DNA from 2 places in the Lysinibacillus sp. NPDC097279 genome. Region 1 is predicted to be linked to the other one. Evidence: riboswitches for the same ligand, from Rfam matches in the RefSeq annotation. Region 1 holds a riboswitch; the other holds the start of a gene.
The links. A riboswitch is a leader RNA that binds a small molecule or an ion and turns the genes downstream of it on or off. The one in region 1 is predicted to bind thiamine pyrophosphate.
Positions count from the first base shown of each region.

Region 2: it holds a riboswitch for thiamine pyrophosphate, as region 1 does, so the genes downstream of both, thiM (hydroxyethylthiazole kinase) here and ACIQ1H_RS06575 (ABC transporter substrate-binding protein) in region 1, are expected to answer to the same signal.

Region 1 is NZ_JBIWDA010000001.1:1,299,005-1,303,225, forward strand. Features, by position in the region: gene ACIQ1H_RS06560 (ABC transporter ATP-binding protein) at 1-246, opposite strand, end outside; gene ACIQ1H_RS06565 (ABC transporter permease) at 221-994, opposite strand; gene ACIQ1H_RS06570 (thiamine-binding protein) at 991-1,284, opposite strand; gene ACIQ1H_RS06575 (ABC transporter substrate-binding protein) at 1,285-2,280, opposite strand; TPP riboswitch at 2,477-2,588, opposite strand; gene ACIQ1H_RS06580 (sensor histidine kinase) at 2,919-3,917, opposite strand; gene ACIQ1H_RS06585 (response regulator transcription factor) at 3,914-4,221, opposite strand, start outside.
Region 2 is NZ_JBIWDA010000001.1:130,254-134,474, reverse strand. Features, by position in the region: gene sppA (signal peptide peptidase SppA) at 1-404, opposite strand, end outside; gene mbcS (acyl-CoA synthetase MbcS) at 589-2,175, opposite strand; TPP riboswitch at 2,370-2,468, shown strand; gene thiM (hydroxyethylthiazole kinase) at 2,557-3,312, shown strand; gene thiD (bifunctional hydroxymethylpyrimidine kinase/phosphomethylpyrimidine kinase) at 3,312-4,136, shown strand; gene thiE (thiamine phosphate synthase) at 4,126-4,221, shown strand, end outside.

The DNA of each region.
Region 1 (4,221 bases):
TAATAAGCTAGGTTGCTGTGGCATGTAGCCGATGGTGCCTGGTTTTTGCTGAATGTTTTCTCCATTTAACAAAATAGCTCCTTGATTTAAGGGCGATATACCGCCTATTAATTGAAAAAGCGTACTTTTCCCACTACCTGAGGGACCAATGATCGCTACAAATTCGCCCTCCTTTACCGTAAAGGATAGGTTTTTCACTACTTCAAGCGCGCCAAAGGATTTAGAAATGTCTTGAATGTTCAGCATGTGATCCTCTCCCCTTTACAGTAATCTTTTCGACGAAACGTATAACACTAAATAACAATAAACTTAACAAAACTATCGCAAATATCGCCACAAATACACGATCCGTTCGAAACGATGATTGAGCAAGTGTCATATAAACACCAATCCCCTTTTTCGCACCAAGCCATTCCGCGATGACTGCTCCCATCACACTATATGTCGCGGCAATTTTAATACCTGAAAATATAGATGGATAGGCAAATGGCCATTCTAATTTCCAAAACGTTTGACGTTTTGTAGCACCAATCATCGCAAAATAATGCTTAAGTTCTGGTGACGTTTGACGAAAGCCATCCATTGCCGCAATAACGATTGGGAAAAAGCAAACGAGACAAATAATAATTAGCTTTGGTAACAGCCCAAAGCCAAACCAAATAATTAATAATGGCGCTAAAACGAGCACTGGCACATTTTGCGACACAATTAAAATCGGATATAAGAATGCCCGCATTGTATTTGAACGATGTAATAACACCGCAACACTCAAGCCACAAAGCACACCAATAGCAAGACCTATCACAGCAAGCTGTATAGTAGCGAAAACATGGGGAAGAAACGTTTGGTAAGAGTGAATGCCCTCCATCACGATGGCACTCGGCGCTGGCAATAGCCAATGTGGGATTTCAGCAAAACGGATAATGACTTCCCAGATGACTAATAGGAAGGCGATAAAAATAATCGACCTTCCTTTCGTTACTACTTGTTTCATCCTCGATATTTCTCCGTCAATGTCCCCATTGTAATGCCAGTTGGCTGATATAAAATTTTTACTTGTGTAATTACATTAATGGCACCTAAGTCAATCATTTTTTGATTCATCTGTTCAATAATTTGGAGTAAGGTAGACAGTTCTCCCTCCATAGTCGTTTCTAGTGGCTGCACCTCATAGCGCACACCTGCAGCATCGATAATTGCAATTGCCGCATCCACGAAAGGGATGACATCCTCATATTTTTCTGTTTTCGGTATAATTTGAACACTGATTAATGAATTAGCCATTTAATTTGCTCCTTTCGTTGGTAAGAAATCATTTGTAAATGCTTGCTCTGCATTAAATTTTCCTTCTAAGACGTTGTTTTTCGTCATCCATTCCGCATAGTTTTCCCAAACTGCTAATTTTTGTTCGCCCCATTGCGCTGCATCATCTTGATATTTGTTTGCTAGCCATTCTTGACTTTTATGCACAAGTGCTTTATCTAAGTCAGGTACCGCTTCAAGTAAAATATCAGCCGCTTCATTAGGTTGCTCAATGGCATACTCATAGCCTTTTGTCGTTGCAGCTACAAATGCCTTTACCACATCAGGATTATCCTTAATCATCTTTTCATTCGTAGCTAAAACAGGTGTATAATAATCAAGTTGCTCACTATAGTCTGTTAAATACTGCATATTTAATGTTTCCCCACGTAGCTCCGCCTCAATACCTGTCCACGCATAATAGATCCAGGCAAAATCAATATCCTTTTGCATCATGGTGAAAAAGTCTAAATCTCCTGCATTAACAATATCTAATTTTTTGATATCCGCCTGTTCTTTTTGCATAAGTGATTGTAAAACAGCTTGTTCTATTGGGCTTCCCCAGCCACCATACGTTTTTCCTTCATAGTCCTTTGGAGATGTAATGCCCTTTGAAGCAATCGAAGCAAAGCCAGATGTATTATGCTGAATAATTGCGGCAATTGATACAAGTGGTACACCCTGTACACGTGCTTGCGTAATACCTTCCTGATAGCTTACGCCAAACTGTGCTTTGCCTGATGCAACTAGCTGATCAGCACCAGCATCACCAGGTAAAATAATGTCCACGTCTAAGCCTTGCTCCTCAAAGTAGCCCAGCTTTTTCGCCACATACAGTCCTGTATGATTTGTATTAGGTGTCCAGTCTAGTACAACGGATACCTTTTTTAATGAGTTTGTTTCCTCTTTGTCCTCTTTTTCGCTACAACCAACTAATGTTACTAATGCAGCAATAAGAACGAAAAACCACTTTTTCATGCTGTGTCCTCCAAGTCTAGTAGTTTGAAAGTGTTCATGATTGAATGTTTACACCAGAAAAAAAGGTATTCTAAGGCCATTTGCAGTGCTTATGATTGATTACTCCTCGTTTTAGGTGGAATAATGAATCCTAAACAAAAAACGCCTGGGAGTTATCCCAGACGTTTGCAAACGGTATCAAAAAATAGTAAATGATTATTTTTGAATAGATGTTCCCTACGCTGGTACGAGCCAAATCAGGTTCAAAGGGTCAGCATCTAAACGGACGCAATCTCAGCTGGCAACTTCCAGCCCCCCTACATTCTTAACTTATGAACTTTTCGTTGATTATTATACCCATATGTATCGTAAAATGACAAGCTAGTAATTTTCGTAGTTGAAAAAAATGAGCTTTTACAAGACTATACTAGTAATCTGCGACATGACTTTTGCAAATAGAAAAGGTTTTAAGCATGGCGTTTGGAGTAGCAGACTATGCTGTATGGTATTTTGGGACAAATATCACTTCCGAAAAAACAATCGAAAAATGTGTAAACAAAAGCACCCAATTCCATGTATGATTTATGCATTTACCCCGTTAAACATAAAGTTGATCTCAAATACAATTTTGGGAGGCTTTTAATTTGCTGGTGTTGCCATTACAAAAAGTTTGAATGTTGCGCATAACTTATCGTAACTTGAGTACCTTTTTCGTTAGATTGGATTGTACTCTGTAGTTCAAGCATTCGGCAAATATCTTCGATGATTCGTAGGCCAGTGCCCTTTTCCACCACATTAAACCCAACCCCATTATCTTTAAATATAATTACGTTTTTTTGCAAAGTGATTTCCAAAGTATCGCATGCTGCATGACGCAAAATATTTTGGAAGATATTATCAAATAATCTGTGCAACCAAATTTCATTACTCTTCCAATGGAATTTCGTTGGAGAATCGTTTAACACAATAGAGATTTGATTGATTTTATATAAAAAATTCCACTTTAAAATGATGGTATGGATAAGTTTTGGAACGTCGACTTTTTCCATGATTATATAGGAATTATCAACACGAGATAAGCGCTCAAAGTCATATTCATTGGATAATTTCGAAATATAGTTTATTTGTTCGTTTAGAGAATTGAAAATATCCTGATGTTGTGAAAAATCATTTTCGATTGTGTAAAGTTGTAAGCGCATAGCTGTTAAAGGTGTATTAATATCATGGCGCAACTGCGTTAAAAGTTCTAGTTTCATTTGCTCTTGTTGCATTATTTCAATTTCCTTCGATATCGTACGGTCAATGAGCAGGTTTACTGCATTAGTTAAATCCCCTAATTCATCATTTCTAGAGTAAGAGATCTTTTGAAGTCTCTTCTTGTCATTACTCGCCAACTCCATAATGGTTTGGTTTAATTCATTTATTCGTTTAATTAATGAATTAATGGATTTGGAAAATAATATAGCCAAAGTAAAAAAGCTGACGAGAAATAAACCTAGCATTATTGGATAGGCTTTTGACTCAAAAAACTGGGTTTCTGTATCATTTGAAAAATAATTGTAAATTACCGTTACAATAACATTAATCACTACAATAGAAAGAGGAACACTGAATATAACCGATAATAGCAATAGTTGATATTTCTTTTTTAGTTTCATTGTTTAACACGGGTATTCATACGATACCCTTCTCCATATACATTTTGAATAATCACACCATCTGTATCGGCAATCTTGTTGCGGAGCTTTTTAATATACACATTAATTAAATTGGGATTACGATCTTCTAGCTGCCAAAGGTAATCAATGAATTGTTCTTTAGATAAAATAAAATCTGCGTTTTCATAAAGGTAAAAGAATATTTTCTTTTCAATGGCTGTAAATTCGACTTCTTTATTATTTTGATTATTAACAACACGCTTATGAGTAACATCTATGGATAAATGCTGTATTTGTTTGTGAA
Region 2 (4,221 bases), 1.2 Mb from region 1:
TGACGTTCCTCTTTAATTTGCAACAGTTTTTTATAAATTTCTGCCGATTCCTTTACGCCACCACCTGGTGAATTTACACTTAGCACAATACCTTGTACTGAATCATCATATAAAATATTGTCCAATTGATTTAAGAAAAACTGGTGATCATAAGCTACGGTTTGCCATAATGTGTTCGATCCAACATCTTGAATCGTTCCATCCACTTTTAAATAGGCAATACGCTTACTGTAATCTTCACCTTCAATAACAGTTTCATAAACATTTAAATTATTTCCAGCGACAATGCTGTCAAAATTACTAAAGAAGTCTGATTTAAATATTGCAAAAATCGTATTAATTCCTAATGAAAATACTAACAACACAGCAGCTATAGCCAAGGCTATCCACCTTTTTACATTCATACAAACGCCTCCTCAACACGTTATACGTCTAAATTTCCAAAACGTTTCACTTTTAAGCAATTTTTATGTAAAAATGTTCTGTTGTTTATTATTTTACTATAAATAAATGAGGCTACAACAAAAAATCAAAAGTTCATAATAAAACATGAACTTTGATTATTCGCCTTTATTTCCTAGGAAATATTTATTGATGTGTATAAAGAGCTTTTTCTTGTTGACGTAATTCGACACGACGAATTTTACCCGATGCAGTCTTCGGTAAAACATCTACAAATTCAATCGCACGTGGATATTTATATGGGGCAGTCATTAATTTCACATGGTTTTGTAACTTTTTAATAAGCGTATTATCCCCTGTCTCACCTTCACGCAGGACAATAAATGCCTTGACAATATTTCCTCTTACTTCATCAGGACTAGCAACTACAGCAGCTTCCTTTACTGTAGGGTGTTTCATTAATGCATCTTCCACTTCAAATGGCCCTATTGTATAGCCTGAAGAAATTATGACATCATCTCCACGGCCCTCAAACCAAAAATAGCCATCGGCATCTTTATATGCACGGTCTCCAGTTATATACCATTCTCCGCGGAATTGTAGGCTCGTGCGTTCGGGATCTTGGAAATATTTTTTAAAGAGTGCAGGTGTTTCACGATGCACGGCAATATCCCCAACTACACCTTCAGACACAGGATTTCCATGGTCGTCGATTATTTCTACTGTATTTCCTGGTGTCGGTTTTCCCATTGACCCAACGCGCGCTTCCATGCCAACCATTGTCCCTACAAGTAATGTATTTTCAGTTTGTCCGTAGCCATCTCGAACCTGGATATCAAACGTTTCTAAAAACACTTTTACAACTTCACTATTCAATGGTTCTCCCGCTGATACCGCTTGGCGGATTTCGCTTAAATTATAATCCTGTAAATTATTAAGTGCTGCCATAAATCGATACTCTGTCGGTGTACAGCATAATACATTTACTTTAAATTTTTCAAGCAACGACAAATAAGTTGATGCATCGAATTTGCCTTTATAGACAAAGGCTGTTGCACCACTGCCTAAAGTTGCAAGGAACGGACTCCAAATCCATTTTTGCCATCCAGGTGCCGCAGTAGCCCATACTATATCATTTTCTTGTACACCTAACCAATTTGGTGCTGTTGTCCGTAAATGAGCATAACCCCAGCTATGCGTATGAACAGCTGCTTTAGGATTGCCCGTTGTTCCACTTGTATAGGCTAAAAAAGCAGTGTCAGTACTTTTTGTTGGTGTAGGATTCGTATAGTTTGTTGGATGCTCCTCCATTTTTTCAAGCAACGGTTGCCATGGGGCATGCGCCTGACCAATTACATATTGCAAAATGCCCTTTAGATTATTTACTTCATCAAATTGCTCAATATATGGCTCGTAAGCAATTATTCCTTTGGCATTTGCATGTGTAATGCGGTATTCAATATCCTTTGTGCGCAACATTTCTGAGCTTGGAATAATCGTTAAGCCCGCTTTTAATGCTGCTATGTATACGATATATGCCTCAACAGATCTTGGAACCATTACTAAAAGCACATCACCTTTTGCTAGTCCTTGCGAAGTAAATACATGGGCCGCCTGATTTGCTTTTTCAAGTAAATTTGCATATGTAATATGTTGAATTTCTTCATGATTGTTATAAACAATTAATGCTTTTTTAGAAGGGTCCTGAGCATACTTCTCAATCTCCTCAACAATGTTATACCATTCTGGTGCGATTAAATCCTGTCTTTTCATAATAACTGCCTCCTTATTGCTAGGTTTATTATAAAACTCATTTTTTATGATTTTCAATGGATGGACCTTATTTTCACAAAGTCATGACAATTATCATGGTTTATTATATGGCATCAGTCACTGCTTTCCAGATAATGATAAAATACTATTGAATACTGAGAATAGGTATGTTACATTTTGGACAACTAAAAAATTCATGATTGCAGGGGGACTCATAACGAGTTGAGAAGGTAAAACCTGACCCTTTGAACCTGTTAGTTAATACTGACGTAGGGAGCAACACACATCTTATTACTGATGATAAGCTCTTTTTACGTGTACACTTTGCACGAAAAAGAGCTTTTTTGCATGCTTACGTCCATCCAAAAAAGGAGGACTATGATGATTTTTCAAACTATTCGTAAAAGACAGCCATTGATTCATTGTATTACCAATTATGTAGTTGCCAATTTCCAAGCAAATGGCTTATTAGCAATTGGTGCTTCACCTGTCATGGCCGATGAATCAACCGAAGTTGAAGAGATGGTATCGATTGCATCAGCCTTATTAATTAATATTGGCACGCTTACTACCCGTACAAAACAATCGATGTTCCTTGCTGGCAAAAAAGCAAACGCGCTAGGTATACCTGTGATTTTGGACCCTGTTGGTGTTGGGGCAACAACTTTACGTAAACAAACGATACAGCAATTATTAGAAGCGGTTCACTTTGCTGTTATTCGTTGCAATATCGGTGAGCTTGCCGCGATTGCTAATGTTCATTGGCAACAAAAAGGTGTGGATAGTGGCAGCGGCTCCATATCTGTTGAAGATAAAGCACAAGAGATTTCTAAAAAATATAAGTGCATTGTTATTGTAACTGGTGAAAAAGATTTTATTACTGATGGTGAGCATTCTAAATGGATTATTGGTGGAAACGCTCGCATGACAGAAGTTACAGGGACGGGTTGTTTATTAAGTGCTATTTGCTGTGCAGCTTATATGGCAGGTAATGAGCCATATACTCAGTTGTGCCATACATTAACGAGCTATAAAAAAGTTGCTGAACATGCCGCTTCTTGTGCGCCATATAATGGTGATTTCGCAGTGTCCGTCTTAAATGAGCTTCACCGTTTATCGAAGGACGGTGAAAAATAATGCATATTGTGACGACAATAGCTGGCTCAGATAGCGGTGGTGGAGCTGGTATTCAAGCTGATTTAAAAACTTTCCAAGAATTAAATGTATTCGGGACATCCGTTATTACCGCTTTAACAGCACAAAATACTTTAGGTGTGAGCGGGGTGTTTCCAATTGATCAAGCTTTTGTAAATAAACAACTTCATTCACTGCTGGAGGATTTTTCAATTAGTGCAATAAAAACAGGCATGCTTTTCTCCTCAGATATTATTCATACTATTGCAGGAGCTATGTCTAATTTAAATATTCCACTTATTGTTGATCCTGTAATGATCGCCAAAGGTGGCGAAAACTTATTACAGCAAGAAGCAGTTGAGGCGTTAAAAAACACTCTATTACCACTTGCTACAATCGTCACACCTAACATCCCTGAAGCGGAGACGCTTACAGCAAGCAAAATACACAATTATTCAGACATCCAACAAGCTGCACAGTCATTATTAAAGCTAGGTGTTCAATGTGTCATTATTAAAGGTGGTCATCTACAGGATGATAACTTTGCAACAGATTATGTATTTTTTAATGATGGTAAAACATTTTCAATGCAATCTACTCGAATCGCAACGAAAAATACACATGGAACGGGATGTACATTTTCTGCTGCTTTAACCGCTTTTATTGGCCAGAAAATGCCTTTAAAACAAGCGATTATTGAAGCGAAAAAGTTTATTCAGCTAGCCATTAGCCATGATTTATTGATTGGCAATGGCAATGGGCCAACAAATCATTTTGCTTACAAAAAATTTCTCGATACTTGTGAGGTAACCATTCATGAAACGTAGTGATTTACAGCTTTATTTTATAATGGGCACAGCGAACGTAAAAAATAGACAACCTTTAGAAATTCTTGAATCCGCATTGCAAGCA